DNA from 3 places in the Phytobacter cepae genome. Region 2 is predicted to be linked to each of the others. Evidence: predicted binding sites of a transcription regulator. Region 2 holds the regulator's gene; each other region holds the start of a gene.

The links. The regulator ArgR, encoded in region 2, controls arginine synthesis, uptake and breakdown. The targets are predictions, from matches to a motif close to ANTGAATAAAAATACANT.
Region 1: a site for ArgR is predicted at 6,963-6,980, ahead of argC (N-acetyl-gamma-glutamyl-phosphate reductase). Genes of this name have one in related genera too.
Region 3: a site for ArgR is predicted at 2,781-2,798, ahead of argA (amino-acid N-acetyltransferase). Genes of this name have one in related genera too.

The regions. Positions count from the first base shown of each region.
Region 1 is NZ_CM135107.1:4,987,471-4,997,465, forward strand. Features, by position in the region: gene ACUY4Q_RS23380 (YijD family membrane protein) at 1-165, opposite strand, end outside; gene fabR (HTH-type transcriptional repressor FabR) at 176-814, opposite strand; gene sthA (Si-specific NAD(P)(+) transhydrogenase) at 1,011-2,411, shown strand; gene oxyR (DNA-binding transcriptional regulator OxyR) at 2,394-3,311, opposite strand; gene argH (argininosuccinate lyase) at 3,599-4,972, opposite strand; gene argB (acetylglutamate kinase) at 5,059-5,832, opposite strand; gene argC (N-acetyl-gamma-glutamyl-phosphate reductase) at 5,851-6,855, opposite strand; gene argE (acetylornithine deacetylase) at 7,028-8,179, shown strand; gene ppc (phosphoenolpyruvate carboxylase) at 8,452-9,995, shown strand, end outside.
Region 2 is NZ_CM135107.1:549,551-559,545, forward strand. Features, by position in the region: gene tldD (metalloprotease TldD) at 1-575, shown strand, start outside; gene aaeR (HTH-type transcriptional activator AaeR) at 1,047-1,970, opposite strand; gene aaeX (p-hydroxybenzoic acid efflux pump operon protein AaeX) at 2,148-2,351, shown strand; gene aaeA (p-hydroxybenzoic acid efflux pump subunit AaeA) at 2,359-3,291, shown strand; gene aaeB (p-hydroxybenzoic acid efflux pump subunit AaeB) at 3,297-5,264, shown strand; gene ACUY4Q_RS02670 (NAD-dependent succinate-semialdehyde dehydrogenase) at 5,347-6,801, shown strand; gene ACUY4Q_RS02675 (barstar family protein) at 6,847-7,113, shown strand; gene yhcN (peroxide/acid stress response protein YhcN) at 7,174-7,437, opposite strand; gene yhcN (peroxide/acid stress response protein YhcN) at 7,548-7,811, opposite strand; gene argR (transcriptional regulator ArgR) at 8,170-8,640, opposite strand; gene mdh (malate dehydrogenase) at 9,053-9,991, shown strand.
Region 3 is NZ_CM135107.1:997,133-1,007,127, reverse strand. Features, by position in the region: gene mltA (murein transglycosylase A) at 1-313, opposite strand, end outside; tRNA gene ACUY4Q_RS04780 (tRNA-Met) at 519-595, shown strand; tRNA gene ACUY4Q_RS04775 (tRNA-Met) at 641-717, shown strand; tRNA gene ACUY4Q_RS04770 (tRNA-Met) at 865-941, shown strand; gene amiC (N-acetylmuramoyl-L-alanine amidase AmiC) at 1,345-2,598, opposite strand; gene argA (amino-acid N-acetyltransferase) at 2,831-4,162, shown strand; gene recD (exodeoxyribonuclease V subunit alpha) at 4,196-6,031, opposite strand; gene recB (exodeoxyribonuclease V subunit beta) at 6,028-9,573, opposite strand; gene ptrA (pitrilysin) at 9,570-9,995, opposite strand, start outside.

The DNA.
Region 1 (9,995 bases), 720 kb from region 2:
TTGATAACGCTGATGCAGACAGTAAACCGTCAGCACCAGTGAAATAATAGGGAATACGGAGAAAGGCACGATGGAGCTGAAAATCGCTGCAAAGGTGCCATTAATCGATAAGCCAGCGATCAACGCCAGCAGCAACGTACCTTTATCTTGACCTGTCTGTTTCATTACTCATCCTTCACTCATCGGGTTGATGCGCCATTTTTTCTTGTTCGCGGCGATACCAGTAATACGCGCCTTTGGAAATCATCCTCAGCTGTAAGACCAGTCGCTCTTCTAATTGCCTGCGTTGTTCAATGCCCACATCCAGCGCCTCGGCACCAGCACTGAATACAATCGTCACCATCGCCTCAGCCTGCGCTTCGGTGAACGCTCGCGGCATATGGTTTTCGAGTTCAAGATAGTCGGCAAGTTCCGCAATAAAATGCTGGATTTCACGCGCTACTGCCGCACGAAACGCCGCAGATGTACCGGAGCGCTCTCGCAGCAACAACTGGAAAGCATTAGGGTTATTGCCGATAAATTCCATGAACGTTGAGACTGACGTGCGGATAACACTGCCACCTTTCGCAATACGCTGACGCGCCTGACGCATCAGTTGGCGCAGCATCAAACCGCTCTCATCAACCATCGTCAGGCCAAGTTCATCCACATCGCGGAAATGACGATAAAAGGACGTAGGGGCTATACCCGCTTCACGCGCCACCTCGCGCAGGCTCAGACTGGCGAAACTACGCTCGGCACTCAGTTGACTGAATGCTGCTTCAACCAGCGAACGCCGGGTTCTCTCTTTTTGTTGCGCTCTTACGCCCATCACGATGCTTGAATCCTTCCGCAGACCTGCTGGCACTATACCAGAGAATAAAACTAATCGGATTGTACTGGATTGTGAATGATTGTTTACGAGGTCTTTCTGCTTTCCCGCACGAAAAAAGCACAACGATAATTGGGTTATCCTGCCGTTGATGTTACTATTATGTTGCTTTTATGTATAAGAACAGGTAAGCCTTACCATGCCACATTCCTACGATTACGACGCAATAGTTATAGGCTCAGGCCCAGGCGGTGAAGGTGCTGCTATGGGACTGGTTAAACAGGGTGCCCGGGTAGCGGTCATTGAGCGCTATCATAATGTGGGCGGCGGATGTACCCACTGGGGAACTATCCCTTCTAAAGCGCTTCGCCATGCTGTCAGCCGTATTATCGAATTCAATCAAAACCCTCTTTACAGTGACCACACCCGAATTCTTCGCTCCTCATTTGCCGACATCCTGAATCACGCAGACAGCGTGATTAACCAGCAAACGCAAATGCGTCAGGGCTTTTACGAGCGTAACCGCTGTGAAATCCTGCAGGGTAATGCGCATTTTGTTGACCCGCATACGCTGGCCATGGAGTGCCCGGACGGTTCGATTGAAACCTTAACGGCGGAAAAATTCGTCATTGCCTGCGGTTCACGCCCTTACCACCCGACCGATACCGATTTTGCGCATCCGCGCATTTACGACAGCGACTCCATTCTGAATATGCATCATGAACCTCGCCATGTGATCATCTATGGCGCGGGGGTGATCGGCTGCGAATATGCATCGATCTTCAGAGGAATGAACGTCAAAGTGGATCTGATCAACACCCGCGATCGCCTGCTGGCCTTCCTCGATCAGGAGATGTCGGACTCCCTTTCCTATCACTTCTGGAACAGCGGTGTGGTGATTCGCCATAACGAAGAGTATGAGCGTATAGAAGGCATGGACGACGGTGTGATTATGCACCTGAAATCCGGTAAGAAAGTGAAAGCAGATTGCCTCCTCTACGCCAACGGACGCACCGGCAACACCGACAGTCTGCAGTTGGAAAACATCGGGCTGGATGCTGACGGACGTGGGCAGTTAAAGGTCAACAGCATGTACCAGACCGCGCTGCAGCATGTTTATGCAGTGGGAGACGTCATTGGTTACCCGAGCCTGGCCTCTGCAGCCTATGACCAGGGCCGGATCGCCGCCCAGGCGATGATGAAAGGGGAAGCCACCGCGCATCTGATTGAAGATATTCCGACCGGGATCTACACCATTCCTGAAATCAGTTCGGTGGGCAAAACCGAGCAGCAATTGACGGCGATGAAAGTGCCTTATGAAGTGGGTCGGGCGCAATTTAAGCACCTGGCGCGGGCGCAAATCGTCGGGATGAGTGTGGGCACGCTGAAAATCTTGTTCCATCGTGAAACCAAAGAAATTCTAGGTATTCATTGCTTTGGCGAGCGCGCGGCCGAAATCATTCACATTGGCCAGGCGATAATGGAGCAGAAAGGCGGCGGTAACACGATCGAGTACTTTGTTAACACCACCTTTAACTACCCGACCATGGCGGAAGCCTATCGGGTAGCCGCGTTAAACGGTTTAAACCGCCTGTTTTAACGCGCTGTCGAAATGGCCATCCATCGTACTGCGGATGGCCTCTGCCAGCTGTTCATAACGGCTACGCAGCGGGGAACCCGGGCGATAAACCAACCCAACGGTACGCCGGGGTTCTGGCTTGATACAGGGCAGATAAATCACCCCATCACGCTCACGTTCGCGCGGAACGGACAGTGCAGGCAGCAAAGTAATACCGCTTCCTGCCGCCACCATGTTGCGCAGCGTCTCAAGGCTGGTTGCCCGGAAATGGGTGTCTTCTTCAGCACCCGCTTCAAAGCAGAAGCCCATTGCCTGATCGCGCAGGCAGTGCCCATCTTCCAGCATAAGCAATTTCTCACCTGCCAGGTCGGCCATCGGTACGCGGTCACGATTCGCCCATGGATGATCGGCATAAATTGCCAGCATCATTGGCTCATCAAACAGCGGTACTTCAATAAAGGCTTCACTTTCTTTCACCAGCGCGAGAATGGCACAATCGAGTTTGCCGCTGTCCAGCTGCGCCAGTAATTGATGGGTTTGCGCTTCGTGCAAATACATTTCCAGCTTCGGGAACGTCTGATGCAGCAAAGGAATAATTTGCGGCAGCAGGTAAGGTCCAACGGTGGGGATTAGACCAATATGCAGTGGGCCGGACATCGCTTCCCCCTGCTGGCTTGCCATCTCCTTGAGCACTTTGACCTCACGCAACACAGTGCGTGCCTGATCAACCAGCAACAGACCGGCCTGTGTAAACAGGACTTTGCGGCTGGTGCGCTCTAAAAGCATCACGCCAAGCTCGTCTTCCAGTTTACGTATTTGCCCGCTCAGGGTTGGCTGGCTGACATGGCAGGAATCCGCTGCACGGCGAAAATGGCGGTGTTCTGCTAACGCCACCAGATATTCAAGATCACGAATATTCATTATTCATCCTCCGTCGCCACGATAGTTCATGGCGATAGATAGAATAGCAATGAACGATTATCCCTATCAAGCCTTCTGTACAATAATTAACTCCAGAAACGAAGCGGTCACCATTACCCTTGATGCCACTGCCTCTATCTCTCTGAATAACTAAAGCCAACGTGAACATTTTGCGGACCTGTGTGTCCGCTTTTTTTTGCGTAAAAAAGCCCAACGCAAGGTCAGGCTGTTTTGCTCCCTCTGCCTGTGAGCAAAGGGCCGGAGTGAGGGCATCAGGCGACTGATAATTACACTAAACGCCCTTTTGCATCCGCAATCGCCTGTGAGACCTGTTGTGGAGATACACCGCCTTTTGCGGCGCGCTTATCGAGGCAGGATTGCAGCGACAGGATCGGATAGACATCATCCGCGATAACCGCACTGAATTTCTGCAAATCTGCCAGCGCCAGATCTTCCAACGGTTTGCCCTGGCGAATAGCTTCAACCACCGCTTCGCCCACAATATGGTGTGCTTCACGGAACGGAACGCCTTTGGCCACCAGGTAATCCGCCAGCTCTGTCGCGTTAGCATAGCCCTGTTGCGCGGCTTCCTGACAACGTGGACGCTTCACCTGAATGCCATCCAGCACCAGTGCCGCCATATGCAAACAGTCGAGCCAGGTGTCGAGCGCATCGAACAACCCTTCTTTGTCTTCCTGCATATCTTTGTTGTAGGCCAGCGGCAGACCTTTCAGGGTCATCATCATGCCGGTCAACGCCCCTTGTACGCGCCCACATTTCCCGCGGATCAGCTCCAGCGCATCCGGGTTTTTTTTCTGAGGCATCAGGGAAGAGCCTGAGGTAACACGGTCGGACAGCTCCACAAATCCTGCTTCACCGGTATTAAAGAAGATCAGGTCTTCGGCGAAACGAGAGAGGTGGACCATGCTAATAGACGCATCCGAGAGCAGTTCCAGCACATGATCACGGTCAGAGACGGTGTCCAGGCTGTTGCGGGTTGCGGATGCAAAGCCAAGCCAACCAGCCAGCTGCTCACGATCGATTTCATAGGCGGTACCTGCCAGCGCACCGCAGCCCAGCGGGCTGACGTCCAGACGTTTCAGCGTATCCTGCAAACGGCTTTCGTCACGCGCCAGCATCTCTACATAGGCCAGGCACCAGTGCGCAAAGGTTATCGGCTGGGCACGTTGCAAATGGGTATAACCCGGCATTACCGCGTCCTGGTTATTTTCTGCGGTTTCTACCAGCGCGCTTTGAAGCTGACGGCATGCGGCCAGCAGCTCTGTTACCGTATCTTTGCACCACAGCTTAAGATCGGTCGCCACCTGATCGTTACGGCTACGCCCGGTGTGCAGCTTTTTACCCAACTGACCCACTTTGTCGATCAGCTTGCCTTCAACCCAGCTATGAATATCTTCGGCATCACTTTCGAGGATCTGCTGCGGATTCGCCTGAACCTCTTCCAGCAGGACGTTGAGTGCCCCTTCCAGCTGAGTTTGCTCTTCCGGCGTTAACACCCCCACGGTGACCAGTGCTTTGGACCAGGCCACAGAGCCAACGATATCCTGCTCCGCCAGGCGATAGTCAAAGCGCAAAGAGTCATTGAACTGTTTGAACCGTTGATCCGCTGCCTGAGTAAAACGCCCGCCCCAAAGTGCCATAACATGCTTCCTTAAATTCGTTTCGTTCTGATATTTATGCCGGATGGCGCTGCGCCTGTCCGGCCTTAAGATTCTGTTGTTTGTGCTTACGCGAGAATACGCGTGCCGATCGGCGTACCGTTAAACAGCGCAGGCAGTTGCTCTGCGTGGCGCCAGGAGGCGATATCCACCGGACGGTTCAGGGCGCGCGCGGCATCCAGTGCGGCGTTCACCTTCACAATCATGCCGTCGGTGATAATCCCCTGCTCAATAAGCTGCTCCGCTTTCGCTGCGGTCATTTCAGCAATACGTTGGCCCTTGCCATCCAGAATGCCGCTCACGTCGGAGAGCAGAATCAGATCCGCCCCCAGTGTTGCCGCCAGTGCCGTCGCCGCCTGGTCAGCATTGACGTTCATCAGGCGGCCATCGTCAGTCACACCAATGGAGCTGATAACGGGCAGGAAGCCCCCGTCCAGCAAAGCGTTCACCAGCTTCGGTGAGCCCGGCAGGGCCTGACCGACATGGCCCAGCTCTTGATCCAACTGGGTGACTTGCACGCTATCACCATCGCCGAGGAACAGGCCAACGGAGGCAATTTTGTGTTTTTTCGCCCAGGCCAGCAGGGTTTTATTGGCCGTGCCCGCCAGCGCGCCAGTAATAATGTCGATTTGATCGGCAGGCGTCACACGCAGGCCGTTTTTCTTAGTGACCGGCAGATTAAGCTTTTTCATGAGCTCATCCACCACGCAGCCACCGCCGTGCACAATCACCAGCGGGCGGTCGTGCGATTCACGGTAATTCACCAGCGCGGTGAACAGACGCTCCAGCGCTTCTTCACTATCCAGCAGTACGCCACCGAGTTTAATAATTAATGGGTTCATCTTCACGCCTGCACTTAATTAGATTAGAGACTGGGTTTCAGCATAGCCGAAACGAATATTTGCACATTGCATGGCCTGAGCAGCCGCCCCTTTCAAGAGGTTATCTTCTGTGGCGACCACAATCAGGTGTTCATCCTGCACCGCAAAACCAATATCACAGAACGGCAGACCCACCACATTTTTCAATGCCGGAACGCCTTTGTCATACAGCCGCACCAGCGGTTTGTCGCCATAGGCTTGCTGGAAAAGCGCGGCAATTTCCGCGTGCATCACGCCAGGCTTCAGACGGCAGGTGATGGTTTCCAGAATGCCACGCGGGAAGTTACCCAGATGCGGGGTGAAAATCACCGGTGCGCCCAGGTGAGTCGTAATTTCAGGATGATGACGGTGATTGAACACGCCATACGGCTGCAGACTAACTTCGCAGAAACTGTTGGAAATCGCGGCTTTACGCCCTGCACCGCTCACACCGCTGGTCGCATTAATGACCGGCCACTGGTTGAGATCCAGCACGCCCGCATCAATCAGCGGTTTAAGGGAGAGCTGCGCCGCCGTTGGGTAGCACCCCGGCACCGCGATGAGATTCGCCTCTTTCAGCGCATCAGTGCTCCACTCCGCCAGCCCGTACACCGCCTGCGCGAGCAGGTCAGGATGCTGGTGAGTGAAGCCGTAGAATTTTTCATAAAATGCGGGATCGTTAACGCGGAACGCACCAGAGAGATCAAACACCACGCAGCCAGCGGCAAGAAACTGCGGCGCCAGGTCATGACTCACTTCATGTGCGGTGGCCAGAAATACCACATCCACGCCCTCAACGAACTCGCTGATGTCGGACATGGGCTGCAACGGCAGATCGACAATACCTTTCAACTGCGGATGTAAATCGGAGATTAATTTTCCTGCATCATTGCTTTGCGCTGAAACCGTCAAAGCGGTTATGTTCATATGAGGATGGCGATTTACATAGGTCACTAGCTCTGCGCCGGCGTAGCCGCTGGCACCCACAATTAACGTGTTCAACATCGGGGCAGTCTACCTTCTTAGTGCGTCAAGTTTGCCAGGGAGTGATTTGGCATCAGTCCCACGTCGCTCTGTAAAGGCGCCGAATGGGTTCCTTTACGCTCAACATTAATGTATTTTTATTCACTATTAATGCATGAATATTGATACTATCACGAACTCAGGTATGTCAACAATGAAAATGAATTTGCCACCATTTATCGAGATTTACCGCGCCCTGATTGGCACTCCGTCCATCAGCGCAACGGAAGAAGCTCTTGATCAAAGCAATGCTTCTTTAATCAATCTGCTGGCAGGATGGTTTGGCGATCTTGGGTTCAAGGTGGAAGTGCAACCCGTTCCCGGCACGCGTAACAAGTTTAATCTACTGGCCAGCATTGGCGAGGGGGCTGGTGGCCTGTTATTAACCGGTCATACCGATACCGTGCCGTTTGATGACGGCCGCTGGACGCGCGATCCCTTCACCCTCACCGAACACGACAACAAGCTCTACGGTCTCGGTACCGCCGACATGAAAGGCTTTTTCGCCTTCATCCTGGATGCGCTGCGTGATGTTGATGTGACGAAACTGAAAAAACCACTTTACGTGCTGGCAACGGCCGATGAAGAGACCAGCATGGCAGGGGCACGTTACTTTGCCGAAAACACGCAACTGCGGCCGGATTGCGCCATTATCGGTGAGCCGACCTCCCTGCAGCCGGTGCGCGCCCACAAAGGTCACATCTCAAGCGCGATTCGCATCCTGGGGCAATCCGGTCATTCCAGCGACCCTGCGCGTGGGGTCAACGCCATCGAACTGATGCATGATGCCATCGGTCATATTCTCCAGCTGCGAGACAGCCTGAAAGCGCGTTATCACTATGACGCCTTCACCGTGCCGTATCCCACGCTGAACCTGGGCAGCATTAACGGCGGCGACGCCTCCAACCGCATTTGTGCCTGCTGCGAGTTGCACATGGATATTCGCCCACTGCCGGGTATGACGCTAAACGATCTGAACGGTCTGCTTGAAGAAGCATTAGAGCCGGTGAGCAGCCGCTGGCCGGGCCGCCTGACCGTGTCTGAACTGCATCCACCGATTCCAGGCTACGAATGCCCGCCGGACCATCAACTGGTCGAAGTGGTGGAAAAACTGCTGGGTGTAGAGACGGAGGTGGTGAACTACTGCACCGAAGCGCCGTTCATCCAGACCCTGTGCCCCACCCTGGTGTTAGGTCCAGGTTCAATTAATCAGGCCCATCAGCCTGATGAATATCTTGAGACACGCTTTATTAAACCTACCCGTGAATTGATCACGCAGGTCGTGCATCACTTCTGCTGGCACTGATCAACGCCCTCCCCATACCGCTATGTCACCTTCGGGATGGGGAGGAAACGTCGTGACGTTATTCACAATTCCATAAGCAATACTTATCAGCGGCAAAGCGAATTAAATTTCATAAATTCACGCCTTTTATTCGTTTGCTGAACCGATTTCGCCGCAATTGACGCCGTGGGTTTTACGTGGCTTTATAAAAGGCGGTGTCTGATATCTATCCGTTTCACGTTGCAGGACGGTGGATATAACAAAATAAAATGAGATGGGGTGTCTGGGTTAACATGAACGAACAATATTCCGCTTTGCGTAGTAATGTCAGTATGCTCGGCAAGCTGCTGGGGGATACCATCAAGGATGCGCTAGGAGAGAACATCCTTGAAAGGGTCGAAACTATCCGTAAGCTGTCCAAATCTTCACGTGCTGGTAACGAGGTCAATCGTCAGGAGTTGCTCAACACGCTGCAAAACCTGTCCAATGATGAACTGCTGCCGGTGGCGCGTGCCTTCAGCCAGTTTCTGAATCTTGCCAATACCGCTGAGCAATACCACAGCATTTCGCCAAAAGGCGAAGCCGCAAACAACCCGGAAGTGATTGCTCGTACTCTGCGTAAACTGAAAGACCAACCCGATCTCAATGAAGCGACCATCAAGAAGGCAGTGGAGTCGTTGTCGCTGGAGCTGGTACTGACCGCCCACCCGACTGAGATCACCCGCCGCACGCTTATCCACAAAATGGTGGAAGTTAACACCTGCTTAAAGCAGCTGGACAACAAAGACATCGTTGATTACGAGCGTCATCAGCTGATGCGCCGTCTGCGCCAACTGATTGCTCAGTCATGGCATACCGATGAAATCCGTAAGCACCGTCCAAGCCCGGTCGATGAAGCCAAATGGGGCTTTGCCGTGGTGGAAAACAGCCTGTGGGAAGGGGTGCCAAGCTATCTTCGTGAGCTGAATGAACAGCTCGAAGAGAACCTCGGTTACAAACTCCCGGTTGATTTTGTGCCCGTCCGCTTTACCTCCTGGATGGGGGGTGACCGTGATGGCAACCCAAACGTTACATCCGATATCACCCGCCACGTTCTGTTGCTGAGTCGCTGGAAAGCCACCGACCTGTTCCTTAAAGATATTCAGGTACTGATTTCTGAGCTTTCGATGGTCGAGTGTACGGATGAACTTCGCGATCTGGCCGGTGCCGAAGGGGCGCAGGAACCGTATCGCTATCTGATGAAAAAACTGCGTAGCCAGCTGATGGCGACCCAAACCTGGCTGGAAGCGCGCCTGAAAGGGCAGAAACTGCCGAAACCGGCTGGGCTGCTAACCCAAAATGAGCAGCTGTGGGAACCGCTCTACGCCTGCTACAAATCTTTGCAGGCCTGCGGCATGGGCATCATCGCCAATGGCGAACTGCTCGATACGCTGCGTCGCGTGAAGTGTTTCGGCGTGCCGCTGGTGCGTATCGATGTCCGTCAGGAGAGCACCCGTCACACTGAAGCGCTGGGGGAACTGACCCGTTACCTCGGTATCGGCGATTATGAGAGCTGGTCCGAAGCCGACAAACAAGCTTTCCTCATTCGCGAACTGAACTCCAAACGTCCTCTGCTGCCTCGCCAGTGGGAGCCGAGCGAAGAGACCCGCGAAGTGCTCGATACCTGCAAAGTTATCGTTGAAGCACCGCGTGGTTCCGTGGCCGCTTACGTCATTTCAATGGCGAAAACCCCCTCCGACGTTCTGGCAGTACATCTCCTGCTGAAAGAAGCAGGCATTGGTTTTGCGCTGCCTGTCGCACCGCTGTTCGAGACGCTCGACGACCTGAACAACGCGGA
Region 2 (9,995 bases):
CAGAGCTTTGTACCATCGTGGACGATGGCACCATGGCCGATCGCCGTGGTTCCGTGTCTATTGATGATGAAGGCACGCCGGGCCAGTACAACACCTTGATTGAAAATGGCATTCTCAAAGGCTATATGCAGGATAAGTTAAACGCGCGTCTGATGGGCGTTGCGCCGACCGGTAACGGGCGTCGTGAATCTTATGCTCATCTGCCGATGCCGCGTATGACCAACACTTATATGCTGGCGGGTAAATCGACCCCACAAGAGATTATCGAATCCGTTGAGTTTGGTATTTTTGCGCCGAACTTTGGCGGAGGCCAGGTGGATATTACCTCCGGCAAATTCGTCTTCTCTACCTCAGAGGCTTACCTCATTGAGAACGGCAAAGTTACCAAACCGGTCAAAGGCGCAACCCTGATCGGTTCCGGTATTGAAGCGATGCAACAGGTATCGATGGTGGGTAACGATCTGAAGCTGGATAAAGGCGTGGGCGTCTGTGGTAAAGAGGGCCAGAGCCTGCCAGTGGGCGTCGGTCAGCCGACGCTGAAAGTCGATAACCTGACCGTCGGCGGTACTGCCTGATTTTCGTTTTACATGCCCTCACCCTGTAGGCTGAGGGATCCCGGTAATATTACGTTTTACAGCGATAACATTGCGCCATGGGAATAAAACCGTCACCGCGATGACAGGGTCCGGCTGAAAATCGACGAAGCGTATCCGTAAGGCCGGGGCGACGCGCAGGGATGCGCGGCGAGGGCGACTTTACAGGGACGTTTCCTTCGCCCGTCCCCGATAAGCCTGAAGGAATATGCGTAGTGGACCGCACCAGCGGCGATTTTCCTGGCCGGGAGCCCGGGTCGCCAGGGTGGTGGCGGCGAGCCACCCTGGCACGTTCACGGGTTCTGGCGTGACAGAGAAGCAAGGAACATAAGGTGAACGGAATGACCCTCAGAGCCGCATGTTCCCCTCACCCTAACCCTCTCCCTCAAGGGAGAGGGGACCGACTGTGCTCGCATTATTTGCGGGGATTCCTCAGCCCTAAAGGTGAGGGCATTACAGCCCACGCCCCTGCATTCCCTGATAAATTTTCGCCACTTCAACAAAATATTCCGTCAGATAGTTGATACAGACCTGAACCTTCAACGGTAATTTGTCTTTTTGCGTATACAGCGCCCATACCGGACGGGGATCGGACTGGTAGCGGGTAAACAGGATCTCCAGATTGCCGTTGTTGATCTCGTCGATCACCCACATTAGCGGCACATAGGCGATACCGGCTCCGGCGGTCAACCAGCGCGAAAGCGTCATCGGATCGTTGGTGACAAATCGCCCCTGCGGGATCAGCCGCGTAGAAATCCCTTCCGGCGCGATCAGTTCGAATTCATTATCCGGACGTACGCTGTATTCCAGCCATGAGTGATTGACCAAATCCGCAGGTTTTTCCGGTGTGCCATACTGCGCAAGATAGCTTTTGGCTGCGCATACCACCATCGGCATCGCCCCCAGCCGGCGAGAAAAGAGGCTAGAATCTTGTAATGCCCCAACGCGAATCACCACGTCCAGACCATCAGCAATCAGGTCAGGGGCCGGGATGCCCGTCACAAGGTTTATGGAAAGGCCAGGATACTCTTTCAGCATATCGGCGGTCATTCTGGCGAGAACATTGTGTGCCATGGTTGAAGAACAGCCTATGCGTAGCGTACCGATAGGGGTGTTATTGAATGCATATAACTGTTCGTGAACGTCCTGAACTTCAAACAGCATCCGGCGGCAGCCCTGGTAGTAGATTTTTCCCGCTTCGGTAAGCCCCAGGCTGCGTGTACTGCGGTTTAGCAGCTTGACCTGAAGTTCATCTTCCAGCTTTGCCACCGTCTGACTGATGGAGGAGACGCTCATGTGAAGCTGCCGTGCCGCTGCGGTGAAAGAGCCTTGCTCAACCACTTTGGCGAATACCGACATTCGTTTTAGTCGTTCCATTATTCACTCTGGCTTAAAAGTGATTTAGATCACATTATATAGATAACAGCATAACAGTTACGTTAATATACTATTCGCTGAATAATTAACGTATCGCTCTCGCCTGGCTTGCTCACTGCTCCGTGGCGGTACGGATAAGAAATATTGTCGCCTGCACTCTCTCTAATCAAGGTCAACATGAGTCTGTTTCCCGTTATCGTGGTGTTCGGTCTGTCGTTCCCCCCGATTTTTTTCGAATTACTTTTGTCACTGGCGGTTTTCTGGCTGGTGCGCCGTGTGCTGATCCCGACCGGGATCTATGATTTTGTCTGGCATCCGGCATTGTTTAATACCGCGCTCTACTGCTGCTTGTTCTATCTGCTGTCGCGCCTGTTTGCTTGAGGTAGAAGTGAAAACACTAACAAGAAATCTCTCCCGTACTGCTATCACTGTCGTGCTGGTTATCCTCGCGTTCATCGCTATTTTTCGCGCCTGGGTTTACTACACCGAATCCCCCTGGACTCGTGATGCCCGCTTTAGCGCCGATGTAGTCGCCATCGCTCCTGACGTCGCCGGTTTAATCACCGCGGTGAATGTTCATGACAACGAACTGGTTAAAGCAAACCAGGTACTCTTTACTATCGACCAGCCGCGTTATCAAAAAGCGCTGGAAGAGGCCGAAGCTGATGTCTCTTATTACCAGGCACTGGCGAACGAAAAACGTCGCGAAGCAGGGCGCCGTAACCAACTGGGTGTTCAGGCCATGTCTCGTGAAGAGATCGATCAGGCGAACAACGTCCTGCAAACCGTTTTGCATCAATTGGCAAAAGCACAAGCTACCCGTGACCTGGCGAAGCTTGACCTTGAACGGACCGTAATTCGTGCGCCAGCAGACGGATGGGTCACTAACCTGAATGTCTATGCCGGTGAATTCATTACCCGTGGCTCAACGGCAGTGGCGTTGGTCAAACAAAACTCGTTCTACGTTCTGGCCTATCTCGAAGAGACCAAACTTGAAGGCGTCCGTCCGGGTTATCGCGCTGAAATTACGCCGCTTGGCAGCAACCGTGTGTTGAAAGGAACCGTTGACAGCGTGGCTGCCGGCGTGACCAATGCCAGCAGCAGTAGCGACAGTAAAGGTATGGCAACCATCGATTCCAACCTGGAATGGGTTCGTCTGGCGCAGCGCGTGCCGGTACGCATTCATCTCGATGAGCAGCAAGGCAATCTGTGGCCTGCGGGTACGACCGCAACCGTCGTGATTACCGGTAAAAACGATCGCGATGAAAGTCACGATTCGTTCTTCCGCAAACTGGCGCATCGCCTGCGTGAGATGGGTTAATGACCATGGGGCTGTTCTCGATTGCCAGCCAGCATATCCGGTTTGCCTTAAAGCTGGCTTGCGCCATTGTTCTTGCGTTATTTGTTGGCTTTCATTTCCAACTGGAAACGCCGCGCTGGGCAGTGCTGACGGCCGCTATTGTGGCGGCCGGTCCGGCCTTTGCAGCAGGGGGGGAACCCTGGTCCGGTGCCATTCGCTACCGCGGCATGCTGCGCATTATCGGTACGTTTATTGGCTGTATTGCCGGTTTGGTTATCATCATTGCGATGATCCGTGCCCCATTACTGATGCTGATGGTCTGTTGCATCTGGGCCGGCTTTTGTACCTGGCTCTCCTCTTTAGTAAGGGTAGAAAACTCCTATGCCTGGGGGCTGGCAGGCTACACCGCGCTGATTATTGTCATCACCATTCAAAGCGAACCGCTGCTTACCCCGCAGTTTGCGGTTGAGCGTTGCAGTGAAATCGTCATCGGGATCGTGTGCGCCATTATGGCGGATCTGCTCTTCTCTCCGCGTTCCATCAAAAAAGAGATCGATCGCGAACTGGACAGTCTGCTGGTGGCGCAATATCAACTGATGCAGCTTTGCATTAAACATGGCGAACCTGAAGAGGTGGATAAAGCCTGGGGAGCGCTGGTTCGCCGGACGGCGGCGCTGGAAGGGATGCGCAGTAATCTGAAGATTGAATCCTCACGTTGGGGAAGGGCGAATCGCCGTCTGAAAGCGATCAATACCCTGTCTTTGACATTGATTACGCAAGCGTGTGAAACCTATTTGATCCAGAACACCCGACCGGAGCTGATTACCGGCACGTTCCGCGAGCTGTTCGATGCCCCTGTAGACACCATTCAGGACATCCACAAGCAGTTGAAACGCATGCGTCGGGTCATCGCCTGGACGGGCGAACGTGAAACGCCAGTGACCATTTACAGTTGGGTCGGCTCGGCAACACGCTATCTGTTGCTTAAACGCGGCGTCACTACTAACACCAAAATCAGCGCAACAGAGGATGAGGTGTTACGTCGTGAAGTGGTGGTCAAAGCCGCTTCGGCGGAGGGCCACCATGCCATGATCAACTTCTGGCGTACCACGCTCTCATGCGTTTTAGGCACCCTGTTCTGGCTGTGGAGCGGCTGGACATCGGGAAGTGGAACCATGGTGATGATTGCCGTGGTGACCTCACTGGCGATGCGTTTGCCGAATCCTAAAATGGTCGCGATTGATTTTCTGTTAGGGACGCTGGTGGCATTGCCTTTGGGGGCGCTGTACTTCCTGGTCATCATCCCATCAACGCAGCAGAGCATGTTGCTGCTATGCATCAGTCTGGCAGTGATGGCTTTCTTTATCGGTATTGAAGTGCAAAAAAGGCGCTTGGGCTCTCTGGGGGCGCTCGCCAGCACGATTAATATTATTGTGCTGGATAACCCGATGACCTTTCATTTCAGCCAATTTCTCGACAGTGCGCTTGGGCAAATTGTCGGCTGTGGTCTGGCACTGATTGTTATTTTACTGGTGCGTGATAATTCGCAGGCACGGACCGGCCGTACGCTTCTCAACCAGTTCGTCTTTGCCGCTGTCTCAGCGATGACGACCAATACCGCCCGGCGCAAAGAAAATCATCTGCCTGCGTTATATCAGCAACTGTTCCTGTTGCTGAACAAATTTCCGGGCGATCTGGCGAAGTTTCGTCTGGCGCTGACCTTGATTATCGCCCATCAACGTTTGCGCGATGCGCCGGTGCCCATTAACGATGATCTTTCTGCTTTTCACCGCCAGTTGCGACGTACGGCAGACCAGATTATCTCCGCAGGTAGCGACAGCAAGCGACGGCGTTATTTTTCTCAGTTACTGGAAGAGTTGGGCATCTATCAGGAAAAGCTCTCCTACTGGGATGCGCCACCTCAGGTTACTGAACCTGTTAAGCGTTTAACCGGTATGCTGCATAAATACCAACATGCACTGACCACGAGTTAACCCTGAAGCCGACGCGCAAAGCGTCGGTTTTTTTATGGCTATACTTTACGGGAGGTTTTTAAATCACCGTTCAGGAGGACAAATGACTACGCAGGCATTGCAGGATAGTGAACTATTTCAGACGGGTTATCTGGTGGATGGCGTCTGGAAATCACTGGATACGACATTTGACGTACTGAATCCGGCAACGGGTGACGTGATAGCAAAAGTGGCGAAAGCGGGGAAAAAAGAGACCGAAGAGGCCATTGCTGCGGCGACCAAAGCCTTCCCCGCCTGGCGTGCAAAAACCGCCAAAGAGCGCTCCACGATTCTGTATCGCTGGTACGAATTGATGATTGAGAATAAGCGCTGGCTGGGGCAATTGATGACTACGGAGCAGGGCAAACCGTTGAAAGAAGCAGAAGGTGAGGTGGAGTATGCCGCCAGCTTTATTCAGTGGTTTGCCGAGCAGGCTAAACGCGCCAACGGTGAAATTATTCCGCCCGTTAAACCCGGTTCTCGCATTTACGCCACCCGTGAGCCCATTGGGGTGGTGGCGGCGATCACGCCCTGGAATTTCCCGATGGCGATGCTCACCCGTAAACTGGGACCCGCGCTGGCAGCAGGGTGTACTGGCGTAATTAAACCCGCCAACAATACGCCACTGAGCGCCTTCGCGTTACTGACGCTGGCGAAGAAAGCCGGGGTACCGGATGGTGTATTGAACGCGGTAGCCGGGACCACGTCCGAAATTAGCGATGCCATTATGGCAAGCCAGGACGTGCGTAAAATCTCCTTTACCGGCTCCACTGCGGTCGGGAAAACGCTGATGCGTAATGCTGCTGAAACCATGAAAAAAGTCTCTATGGAACTCGGCGGCAATGCACCTTATATCGTTTTTGAGGATGCAGATCTTGATGCCGCAGTGAACGGGGCCATTGCCAACAAATTCCGTAATGCCGGGCAGGTCTGCGTGAGCGTCAACCGTTTCTTCATCCATGAGTCGGTCTATGACGCTTTTACGCAGAAGCTGGCAGAAGCGGTGAATGCGCTGAAGGTCGGTAACGGTCTTGAGGAGGGCGTTGTGGTCGGGCCGCTGATTGAATCTTCCGCTGTTGATAAGGTTCGCGAGCATGTTGAAGATGCCGTTGCGCATGGTGCAAAAGTGCTGGCGGGCGGAAAAGCGCATTCGCTGGGCGGAAATTTCTGGCAGCCAACGGTGCTGGGGGATTGCAGCGACGGCATGAAACTTGCTCGTGAAGAGACCTTTGGTCCGGTCGCCGCCTGTTTCCGGTTTACGTCTGAAGATGAAGTGATTCAGCGTGCTAACGCGACGCCATTTGGCCTTGCTGCCTACTTCTATACGCAGAATCTGTCGCGGGTCTTCCGTGTTTCACAAGCCATTGAAAGCGGCATGATTGGCATCAATGAATGTGCTGTCTCAACGGAGCTTGGCCCGTTTGGGGGAGTTAAAGAATCTGGACTCGGACGTGAGGGGTCGGTGCTCGGTCTGGAGGAGTTTCTCGAGGTTAAAACCCTGCATCTCGGGGGTCTATAAGCTTACGGGGCGGGATTACCGCCCCTTTTGGCAGGATGGCGGACAATGAATACCTATACTTTTGATTTTGATGAAATAGACGATCAGCCCGCATTTTACCGTGATTTTTCCCGCCAGTTTTCACTCGATCGTGACAAAGTCAGCGATCTGGATACCCTCTGGCATGTGGTGACGAGCGAGTTACCCGTGCCACTCGAAATTGAGTTTATTCATTTGCCTGAAAAATTACGTCGGCGTTTTGGCGCGTTGATTTTGTTATTTGATGAGGCTGAAGAAGAGCTGGAAGGGCAGTTACGTTTTAACATTCGTTAAGCGACAGAGATAAAAAAGCCCCTGCAAGCAGGGGCAAGTCGTAGGACATACGACGAGGGATTATTTATACAGTTGGGCGGTTGCGTGCCAGGTGTCGCCTTCCTGTAGCTCGGTAACGCGATAGCTGGAAGCGCCCGCCTGATCGGCTTTGGCCGACAGTTGCTCACGGATACTCATTGGGGAACTGGCCGTCTGAGAGACAGAAATGCTGCCCAGAGATTGCAGGTTTTGCGCCTGGTCCGCAGACACTTGCGTTGCGGCGCTCGCGCCGAAAGACAACAGTGAAGCTAAACCAAGGGTTGCGATGATTGTGTTACGTTTCATAATCTTTCTCCTCAATTCCCAACGGCGAGAAGGGTTGAACTGCTATTTTTATGCCTGGTGCCGTTGAGCGATATCTATTACAGGTTGATACAGGGTTTGTTCAGTACAGCTTATTTATACAGCTCAGCAGTGGCGTGCCAATTGTCACCGGTACGTGCTTCGATAATGCGATAAGAAGAAGCACCCTGCTCTTCAGCTTTCTTGTTCAGTTCAGCGCGCATGTCCATCGGAGAAGAGCTGATGCCGCCTACAGAAACGGTGCCTAAAGACTGACGGTTTTGTGCTTGATCGGCACCGATAGAATCTGCGGCGAATGCGCCAAAAGAGAGAACAGAAAGAACGCTCAGTGCTGCAACGGTAGATTTGATATTCATGATAATTGCCTCGTCATATTTTCTTTTGGAGAGTCTTGTTTCGTGACCCTCATCACAAAATCAAGTATACACTAATCACCCGGAAAATTAATACCAGACTAATTATTTCAAAGGTAAATAAGTGGTAAGGAAGCCATTTTTTATATCAATTCGTGTATAAAAAAAGAAAATTATTTTCATTTTCTTATTTAAAATCATGGGGATGATGAATTTTGATTATTTGTGCGAAACCATTCTTATGGTGAATGGTTTGTGAAAGGAAATCGCACAATGTGTCAAAAGAAGGTGCAGCTAGTGACAGCCAGATGAATTTGAGGGGGAGGAGAACCCCTCACGGCAGGATGAGGGGCAAGGGGCGTCAGAGCTCTTGTTCAAATAAAACGAGGATGGCCTCGTACAGCTCTTTCACCGTGAACCCGTTCGCAGGCGTGGTGAAAATGGTATCATCGCCCGCAATGGTGCCCAGAATGCCTTCCGCCTTGCCTAATGAGTCAAGCAAGCGGGCAATAAGCTGAGCTGCGCCCGGGCTGGTATGAATCACTACCACCGCCGAGTTGTAGTCAATATCCAGCACCAGATTCTTCAGCGGGCTGGACGTGGTGGGAACGCCCAGTTCTGCAGGCAGGCAGTACACCATCTCCATTTTGGCATTACGCGTACGCACGGCGCCAAACTTGGTGAGCATGCGAGAGACTTTTGACTGATTAATATTGTCAAAACCCTGCTCCTGCAACGCCAGCACGATTTCTCCCTGAGAACTAAACTTCTCTTCTTTAAGTAGCGCCTTGAACGCTTTAACTAATTCTTCTTGTTTTGCCGAGCTTCGCATAAGTCACCCGTATCAGGTCGTGAAAACTACATTATTATGCATATGGATGAATTTTTATGCAAATAATCTACTGTGGAAAGATCTAAAATACTGTTATTAAAGATACAAATGTTCTCTCTGTCTTTTCGGCCAGGAGAAAATCTGCTTGTGGCTTGTGTCGCAAATTTAAGCAAAAGTAAAATAAATGTTATGCAATTGGTGTTGTTTTGAGGGTTGTCGAGTCTATATTGTAAACACTCAGTGTTAATCGCTGAGTTTGTTTGCCAGTCGATCGTAAAAGCCCATTATAATATTTTAAAAGCGTGCCGTGCCGCAGAATTTTGATTTGCATGATGCCATAATTATCAGGGTGAATTAAGGTCGCCGTAGCGGAGTAACAAAATATTTAGCTAACCATAATAAGGAGTTTATGATGAAAGTTGCAGTCCTCGGCGCAGCTGGTGGCATTGGCCAGGCGTTAGCTCTACTACTGAAAACACAACTGCCTTCAGGTTCAGAACTCACTCTGTATGATATTGCTCCTGTCACTCCTGGGGTTGCTGTCGACCTCAGCCATATCCCTACTGCTGTTAAAATCAAAGGTTTTTCCGGTGAAGATGCCACCCCCGCGCTGCACGGTGCAGATGTGGTACTGATTTCTGCTGGCGTCGCGCGTAAACCGGGTATGGACCGCTCTGATCTCTTTAACGTCAATGCTGGCATTGTCAAAAACCTGGTTGCGCAGATTGCGACAACCTGCCCAAAAGCATGCATTGGCATTATTACTAACCCGGTCAATACCACGGTTGCCATCGCCGCAGAAGTGCTGAAAAAAGCGGGCGTGTATGACAAGAATAAACTGTTTGGGGTGACGACCCTGGACATCATCCGTTCCAATACCTTCGTGGCTGAGCTGAAAGGCAAGCAACCAACGGATGTCGAGGTGCCGGTTGTCGGCGGTCATTCCGGTGTGACCATCCTGCCTTTATTGTCGCAAATCCCGGACGTCAGCTTCACTGAACAAGAAATCGCGGATCTGACTAAGCGTATCCAGAATGCGGGTACTGAAGTGGTGGAAGCGAAGGCAGGTGGCGGCTCTGCAACGCTCTCTATGGGGCAGGCTGCGGCACGTTTTGGTCTGTCACTGGTACGCGCTCTACAAGGTGAGAAAGGCGTCGTGGAATGCGCGTATGTGGAAGGCGACGGGCACTATGCACGTTTCTTCTCACAGCCGCTGTTGCTGGGTAAAAACGGTATTGAGGAGCGTCAGGCGATTGGCAAACTGAGCGCCTTTGAACAGCAAGCGCTGGAAGGGATGTTAGACACGCTCAATAAAGATATTCAACTGGGCGAAGACTTCGTCAACAAATGAGGAT
Region 3 (9,995 bases), 450 kb from region 2:
AGGCATCAATGCCGAACTGACGCATGTTGCGGGTATCCCCTCCGGCGCGCAACCAGTCCTGTACTGCGCTATAAACAGAACTCTGACCGGAATAAAGACGCGGAGACGCGCTGCGGATTTGGCTCACCTGCTCAGAGAAATCGCCTGCGTTGATCGGTGCCCCAACCGCATCAGGCTGGTTTACCAGAGAGAAAGGCTGGTCAAACTTGCCATCTTTATACTGCTGACCGCGATCGGTCGGTTTCGACGAACAGGCTGCAAGCATTGCCATCATTGCGCCTGTGATTAGATATTTTGCCCAACGTCCTTTCATGGTCTCTCATCTTCTGGTTAATCCGGAGCGTGATGAAGATAACAAACCGCCCCCGGTATTGAAATGCGATTGCGCTACCTTGCGCAAATTTCGCCTGGAAATTCAACGCATCGTCCTTTTTTTAGGCAAATCAACGGCTATTACGCTAAATCGTTAAAAAAGGGTTGCATCAGAACGTTAGCGGAGTATAGTGCGCTTCCACGGACGCGGGGTGGAGCAGCCTGGTAGCTCGTCGGGCTCATAACCCGAAGGTCGTCAGTTCAAATCTGGCCCCCGCAACCAATTAAAATCAGAAGTAACGTTACTCGATGGAAGAGTAACCGCGGACGCGGGGTGGAGCAGCCTGGTAGCTCGTCGGGCTCATAACCCGAAGGTCGTCAGTTCAAATCTGGCCCCCGCAACCAATTACAATCTGATTATTTATACGAGTAGTTCGAATCACAGGAAGGCGGCGACGCAGTGAATCCTTAGGAGCTTACACGAGTAAGTGACTGAGGTGAACGAGGAAAGCCAACGCACATGTGGTTTGAAATACGACGTAGAAAGACGGACGCGGGGTGGAGCAGCCTGGTAGCTCGTCGGGCTCATAACCCGAAGGTCGTCGGTTCAAATCCGGCCCCCGCAACCAACATATTAAGCACCTTAACGGGTGTTTTTTTGTTTTTATTCTTCATCCTTCACGCTGCGCCCATGTTGGCCGCCTTCATTCACCCCAGTCACGTACCTTTGTACGCTCCCGGGGATTCATTCAGTTGCCGCCTCGGCGCAACATGAATGATTCGAATAAACTATCCTGTTGTTACCCTTCACGCTGCGCCCATGTTGGCTGCCTTCATTCACCCCAGTCACGTACCTTTGTACGCTCCCGGGGATTCATTCAGTTGCCGCCTCGGCGCAACATGAATGATTCGAATAAACCATCCTGTGTTTTTCCTTCACGCTGCGCCCATGTTGGCCGCCTTCATTCACCCCAGTCACGTACCTTTGTACGCTCCCGGGGATTCATCCAAATTAACATCCGGGCTATAGGATCAGCCTCTTCTCGCCAGGGTCGCACCATCAGCAAAGTACGCTTTAATTCCGGCCAGGATTGACTCCGCCACCTCTTGCTGGAACTTCGCGGTTTTGAGCTTACGCTCCTCTTCAACGTTACTGATAAACGCTGTTTCGACGAGGATCGACGGAATATCCGGGGCTTTCAGCACCGCAAACCCAGCCTGCTCAACGCTATTTTTGTGCAGGCTATTGATGCTACCCAGCTTGTTCAGCACCGCTTTACCAAACTTCAGACTGTCGTTGATCGTCAGCGACTGCACCATATCGAACATCGTATGATCAAGATACCGGTCACCGCTTTTGCTCACGCCGCCGATCAAATCCGCTGCGTTCTGCGTCTCAGCAAGGAATTTAGCCGCCGTACTGGTGGCCCCTTTCGTTGACAGCGCAAACACCGATGATCCATGAGGCTGACGGCTGCTAAAGGCATCGGCGTGAATGGAAACAAACAGGTCGGCACGCTGCTTTTGTGCTTTAGCCACACGCACCTTCAACGGAATGAAGACATCTTCATTACGTGTCATGTACGCTTTCATGTTGCCCTCTTTTTCAATAAGCGCGCGCAAGCGACGGGCAATTTGCAGCACCACATCTTTCTCACGGGTCCGGTACTTACCGATGGCCCCCGGATCCTCACCGCCGTGTCCGGGATCCAACATGATAACGATCGGACGGTCGCGCCCGGCTTTACCCGGCTGCGGGCCACTTTGTGCTGGCGGAACCTGCTTATCCAGATCGCCCTGGTTATACTCCTCAAGCAACGCCAGTAACGGATCCTGAACATCTTTTGCATTGGCGGGATAGAGATCCATCACCAGACGCTCTTTAAATCCGGCGACCGGCGCAAGCGCAAACAGCTGCGGCTTAATATCCTGCTTGAGCTCAAACACCATACGCACCGTCTTTGGATCAAACTGCCCGACACGCGCGGATTTAATGAAAGGATCGTCGTTGCGAATCTGCGCGCCCATGCCTTTCAGTACAGAGTTGAGGTTCACGCCTTCGAGATCGACCACCAGCCGGTCAGGATTGCTCAGCGAAAACTGGCGATAGTTGATGACCCGGTTAGATTCCACGGTGACACGGGTATAAGTAGAAGCAGGCCAGACGCGCACAGCGACCACCTGACTCACGGCGGCAAGGCCAACCTGGCTCACGCTTAATAACCACATTGCCCCCGCACCCTGTATTAATTTGCGGCGGCTTAGCGCTTTATGACTTCCCGACATGCCACTCCCGAGCAAAAGCAAAAATGATGAATGACTAATGAAACGTCAGAATTGACCGAAAACTTTAACGAATGACGCATAAGCTGTCATCTATAAAACGGTAAATGAGGTGTAGTCTGGTCGGAAGTGATAAAGACTCATATTAACTGGTAATGCATTTATGGCTTGCACATCAGCCAATAAAAGAATAAAAATACATTTTTTACGAATAATCATGCAGTGAGGGTTGGCCGTGGTAAAGGAACGTAGAACCGAACTGGTGCAGGGATTTCGCCACTCTGTCCCCTATATCAATACGCATCGGGGCAAAACCTTTGTCATTATGCTGGGTGGCGAGGCCATTGAGCATGAAAACTTTTCCAGTATCGTCAACGATATCGGTCTGCTGCACAGCCTGGGAATCCGGCTGGTTGTGGTCTACGGTGCGCGTCCACAAATTGACGCCAACCTTGCTGCGCATCAACACGAACCGCTTTACCACAAACATATCCGCGTTACCGATGCCAAAACCCTTGAACTGGTAAAACAGGCGGCAGGTCTGCTGCAACTGGACATCACCGCCCGCCTGTCCATGAGCCTGAACAATACCCCACTTCAGGGTGCACACATCAATGTTGTCAGCGGCAATTTTATTATTGCCCAGCCGCTCGGCGTCGATGATGGTGTCGATTACTGCCACAGCGGACGCATCCGTCGTATTGATGAAGAAGCTATCCACCGTCAGTTAGACGGGGGCGCGATTGTGCTGATGGGGCCGGTGGCAGTGTCAGTGACCGGAGAGAGTTTTAACCTCACCTCTGAAGAGATTGCCACCCAGCTTGCCATCAAACTGAAAGCAGAAAAAATGATTGGGTTTTGCTCCTCGCAAGGGGTTTATAACGAAGAGGGGCAAATTGTCTCCGAATTGTTCCCGAACGAAGCTCAGGCTCGCGTCGAAGCGCTGGAAGAGCAAGGCGATTACTATTCCGGCACCGTACGTTTCCTGCGGGGAGCGATGAAAGCCTGCCGGAGTGGAGTGCGTCGTAGCCATCTCATTAGCTATCAGGAAGATGGCGCGCTGTTGCAGGAGCTTTTCTCGCGCGACGGTATTGGTACGCAGATTGTGATGGAAAGCGCGGAACAAATCCGCCGTGCCACCATCAACGATATCGGCGGCATTCTGGAACTGATTCGGCCGCTGGAGCAGCAGGGTATTCTGGTGCGTCGTTCCCGTGAGCAACTGGAGATGGAAATCGATAAATTTACCGTCGTCCAGCGCGACAACCTGACCATCGCCTGTGCTGCGCTCTATCCGTTCCCGGAAGAAAAGATCGGTGAAATGGCCTGCGTTGCGGTTCATCCGGATTACCGAAGCTCATCACGCGGTGAGGTGTTACTCGACAGGATCGCCGCTCAGGCGAAGCAGATGGGTCTGAGTAAACTGTTTGTCCTGACGACCCGCAGCATTCACTGGTTCCAGGAACGCGGCTTTACCCCGGTGGACATCGACTCTCTGCCGGAAAGCAAAAAAGAGATGTACAACTACCAACGCCGCTCAAAAGTATTGATGGCCGACCTTACCTGACCTCTCGCCCCACGCTTCGCCGTGGGGCGTGTTTTACTCTTCCGCCTGGAAAAGGGCATCAAGGCCGCTTCGCCGCTCCGTGCGGGTGGCGATAGCCTGCGCCAGTACGCGATCGTCCGCATACATAGAGAGTCGTTTTTTGGCGCGGGTGATGGCGGTATAAACCAGTTCTCGTGTCACCACCGGCACAAACTGCCCCGGCAGGATCAGTGCGGCATGATCAAATTCCGACCCTTGTGATTTATGAACTGTCATCGCCCAGGCGGTCTCATGCTCGGGTAGACGGCTCGGCTGAACAGACTTCATCGTGCCATCAGGCAGCGGGAACCAGACGCGGATCCCCTCTCCCTGATCGAGGGCGATGCCGATATCACCGTTAAACAGCCCCAACGATGCATCATTACGGGTAATCATCACGGGACGTCCGTGATACCAGCGTCCTTGTGCAGGGCGAAAAATATGTCGCTGACGTACCAGTGCCTGCTCAATACGTTCATTGAGGCCGCTCACACCAAACGGGCCTTCGCGCAACGCACATAACAGCTGATACTCTCCGAAAGCCGTAATCACCGCCGAAGGTTGCACATCCTGTCTCAGCAGCGATAAATAATGCGCATAACCTGCCAGCGCATCGTCGATCATCTGCTGATAATCCTCAGTACTGAGCAAGGTTTTACTTTCGATGTCGTCAAAGCCCTGACTGAACACGGCACGGGTGCCTGCTTTATCCCCTTGATTCACTGCTGCAGCCAGTTGACCAATACCGGAATCACTGCCAAAACGGTAGCTTTGCTGCAGAAGACATAAGCTGTCACGTAGTGCGCGCGCTGCCGTTCCGGTTCCCGCCGGCACCGTAAATCCGGTAACGCGTGAGAGTTCAGAGGCGCGTTCCGGCGTAAAACCTGCATTAACCCAGGTGCAAATATCCCCCAACACAGCCCCTGCTTCTACCGAAGCAAGCTGATCGCGATCGCCAAGGAAAATGACGCGCGCATGGGCCGGTAATGCATCAATCAGCCGCGACATCATCGGCAGATCGATCATTGAAGCCTCATCCACCACCAGCACATCCAGATGCAGCGGGTTTCCGGCATGATGACGTAACCGCTGGCTTCCCGGGACGGCTCCCAGTAAGCGGTGCAGCGTGCTGGCTTCGTCCGGTAGCGTCGCTTTTTGCGCATCGCTCAGCGGCAACTGACGCAGCGCTTTCCCGAGCGACTCCGTCAGACGCGCCGCCGCTTTACCGGTAGGTGCGGCCAGGCTAATCCGACAGCGTTGCCCCTCAGCCATCTGCACCAGCGCCGCCAACAGCCTGGCTACGGTGGTGGTTTTGCCTGTACCGGGCCCGCCGGAGATGACCGAAATACGCCGGGTCAGCGCCACTGCTGCCGCCACTTTTTGCCAGTTAATGGCATCCGTTGCGGGAAACAGGTCATCCAGCGCCTGTTTAAGACGTGATTCGTCTACCGTCAGGGGCTGATTAACACGGGCAAAAAAATCGGCCACACGCTGTTCATTGCACCACATCCGGTTCAGGTAAAGCCTGTCTCCGGCAAGGATCATCGGTGCGATCGCTTCACCCTCGCTCACCGCTGCCGAGGCCTGTAGTACCTCACGCCAGTTTTCAGGGCTACCGACCTGCTCGAAAATCGTCTGTAGCAGCGTCGGATTTTTTACAGAGGACATCTCCTCGCCTAAGCGGGTCAGCGGCAGGCAGACATGCCCCTCGCCCGCGTCACGACTCAGGAGTGCCGCAGCCAACATCACCGCAGGCTCATCACTACCTGCAACAGTCCACGCAAACTGGACATCAAGCGGACGCAGCAGTTTTTGTTCAACGGCTTCCAGTAGCAAAGTACGCAACGTCACGACGTTACCTCCTGAGATTCCCCTGCAAACAGGGCATCCATCTTGTCAATTAACGCCGCCTCAGGCCGGGTAGTAAAAATGCCCTGCTGCGGATTACCGGGTTCGATACCACGCAGGAAAAGATAAATAACACCGCCAAAATGGCGTTCATAGTCATAATCGGCGATGCGATGACGCAAATACCGGTGCAAAGCAAGCGTATAGAGCTGGTATTGCAGGTCATAGCGATGGGATTGCATAGCCGCAGCCATCGCCTCGCGGGTATAGGCTTCACTTGATTCACCCAACCAGTTCGATTTGTAATCCAACAGGTAATAGCGCCCGTTGTGACGAAACACCAGGTCGATAAAGCCTTTCAGCATACCGCGCACATCACGAAAATTCAGCGGCGGGCAGTCCGCCGAGAGCGGATCATAATGGCGGATCAGCGCGTCCAGTTTTTCCGCACGCAAATGCTGTTCAATGGGCACGTAAAATTCCATCTCTACCTGTTTGTCTTTGGCCGTCAGCTCGCATAATGCTAACCCTGTATCGCCAAGCGGTGCCTGCAAAACAGCCTCAATCCAGTCGCCTATCACCGGTTGCCAGTGGGCTTCAAAGCCGCCGGCCAGCAGTTTTTCACTGACCCATTCCGCCGCCACCGGCTGGGTAAAATCGAGATCTTCAAATAAACCATGTAAGAAGGTGCCGGGTGACGCCCCGCGTGGGAACTGGTGTGGCGTCAACATGGGTTCATTCAGGGAATCACGCTCCCCTACGGCATCAATATCCAGTCGCGGCAGCAGATCCTGAGCCATACCGTGAGCACGCTGCTGGAGGCCTGAGTAACTGGTCACTCGCCAGTCATCAGCAATCAGACGTTCTACCTGCCGGGCATGAAGTGAGAGTGCCCCGCTTTGCGGTATTTCCCAGCGGGTATTATCCGATGCACCGGGCGTGTGCAACGCAATATCCTCGTTGCACAACGCGCCGATCGCCGCCCGCAGACCACTGGCATCCATGGGCTCGCCACGTTGAATAAGACGCCCCAGCGCGCTGAGGTGAAGATCGGTTTCGCCCGCTTTTTCTCCACGACGCCGAAACAGCGGCGCGATGCCCAGGCTGCAGTGCCAGACCGAACGGGTCAAAGCAACGTAGAGCAGGCGTAAATCTTCTGCCAGCCGCTCTGTTTCTGCCAACGCGATACTCTCCTCGGCACCACTCAAATCGAGCACGGACGCGAAGGTGTCGCGATCGTGGTAAAAAGCCTGATCCTGGACGCGGAAATTGGCAATAAAGGGCAGCCAGACCAGCGGATACTCCAGGCCTTTCGATTTATGGATGGTGACGATTTTCACCAGGTGCTTATCGCTCTCCAGACGCAACTGTTCGCTGGAGGCATTGGTGTCAGGTTCAGCGATATGCTGTGCCAGCCAGCGCACCAGCGCATATTCACTTTCGACCTTAGTCCCCGCCTCCTGTAACAGTTCGCCGAGGTGTAAAATATCGGTCAGACGCCGTTCGCCACCCGCCGTCGCCAACAGGTTCTCTGCAATCTGACGCGCACTCATCAGCGCATGCAGCATCGGCATCACGCCACGCTTTTGCCACTGTTCGCGCCAGCCAGCGAACTCCTCGACGACCGCATCCCATGCTGCTTCATCGTTATTGAGTGTTTCAATATCCAACGCACTCAGGCCCAGCATCGCGGTCGCCAACGCGCTACGCAGCGTACTTTCGCGTTCGGGCGCCAGTACCGCCTGCAACAACCACAACATCTCCTGCGCTTCCGGCGTCTCGAAGACGCTGTCACGGTTTGAAAGATAGACCGAGGGAATGTTCAGCAGCCCAAGCGCATCGCGGATAAGGGTGGCTTCGTGGCGGCTACGCACCAGCACGGTGATATCCGAGGCCCGCAATGGTCTGCGCTTTTCGCCTTCGTAAAGCAGTGCATCACCGGCCTGCCCGGCCATCAGCCAGTCACGGATTTGCGCAGCACAGTGGCCCGCCATTGATGACTGATAGTCTGAAACGCCAACGCCCTCTCCGTCCATCAGCCACATCGACATGGCAGGCTGCTTTTCGCCTTTCACCACAAAGCGAAGTGACTGGTTTTTGGCAGCAAATTTTACCGGCTGGAAAGGTATTTGCCGGAACATAAAGGCGTCTTTAATCTGACTAAAAATCCGGTTCACGCTCTCGACCATTCCTGGTGCTGATCGCCAGTTGGTATCGAGCGTATAGCGCGCGGTGACTTCATCGCGCGCTTTCATATAGGTGAAAATATCCGCCCCGCGAAATGCGTAAATGGCCTGCTTAGGATCACCGATTAAGAGCAGTGCATTGTCAGGCTGATGGTGCCAGATGCGGCGAAAAATACGGTATTGCTGGGGATCGGTATCCTGAAATTCATCGATCATCGCGACCGGAAAACGGGCACGAATGGCGGCCGCCAGGGCATCGCCATTGGCGCTTTGCAATGCGCTGTCCAGTCGACTGAGCATATCGTCAAAGCCTAAAACGCCGCGGCGGCGTTTTTCCAGGGCCACCGTCTCGCGAATTTCACGCATGGCGCGGGTCAGCACCAGGTCTTTTAAGGTCAACGGAGACGCTAACAGCGTTTCAATTGCCTCGAATAGCGGATGTTCAGGAACCACAGTGCCCGGTTTTGTGCGTTCGCGCAGGAAAGACTGAGCAAATTTTTCCAGCGGTTCGGGTAACTGATAGCTGAGGGTCTCTTCCTGAGCCCAGGCGCTAATTTTTTCAATCCACCGGGCCTGATTGGTGCGGTTAAATTTTTGCCGCATGATACCCGAGCCTTCAATCAGCGCGTCCAGCTCCGCAACGGAACTAAGCCAGAACTGCTTAACGCTATTGATTTGCTCAAGGATTTTTTGATGACGACTCTGCAAGGTTTCATCGTCAGGCGGCGCAGATTTTATGTGCGGCGCTTCACCCTGCAAATAGCGGTCAATAGCTTTCAACAGATCCTGCGGCCCTTTCCACGATGCATGGATCACTTGAGCCAGATCGCGTGGCAAGGGGTAACAGTGTCGACGCCAGAAGTCTGCACAAGCCTGATAACGCAGTATTGATTCATCTTCAATCAGCTGTTGCTCAAACAACATGCCCGACTCAAAAGCATTCAGGCTTAGCATTCGCTGGCAGAAACCGTGAATGGTGAACACCGCCGCTTCGTCCATCTGCCGCTCGGCCAGCATCAGCCACTGGGCCGCCTGCTGTTTGTCGTCAATTTCGTCAAGCAGGCGTGCATAGAGAGGGTTATCAGAAGATTCACGCAGGCAGGCGATCCGCAGTTCGTGAATATTGCTACGGATACGTCCACGCAGTTCTGCGGTGGCAGCCTCTGTAAAGGTGACGACCAGCAGCTCTTCTACATTGAGCGGCCTCGGAAAGGCGGACTCGCCGCCTAGTCCGAGTAGCAGCCGCAAATAGAGTGCGGCGATGGTGAAGGTTTTACCGGTGCCCGCAGAGGCTTCAATCAGACGCTCGCCAATAAGCGGCAAGCGCAGGGGATCAAGGGACTCAGCGGTTTCACTCATTTTTCTCGCTCATCAGGTACCAAGGGTAAGGATTGCTGCAACGCGCTGACGTTTTCCCACACTTTCCAGCCCTGTGGATGGACATATTCCACCTTCCCACTCTGGCTTCCGGAAATCTGCGACAAAATCGCTATGCCCTGCGGCTCTACCACGGCCTGATGGAAGAAGTCGGCAAGTTTCTGCGGCGTCAGCAGTTTAATCTGAGCCACTACTTTATCACGTGAATCGAACCGCATATTACCGCGATCGAAATCTTTGCTGAGTTTAGACGCCTCTTCACCCAGGGTTTGCGGTGCCTGCTCAATTTGGGTAATCACCCCTTGCTGAACCTGAGCAAACTCTTCCGGTTTCATTGCACGTAATTTTGCTTCTGCCGTTGGGAAGAACGCTTTATAACGCTCCCAAAGATAAGCGGGTTGTTT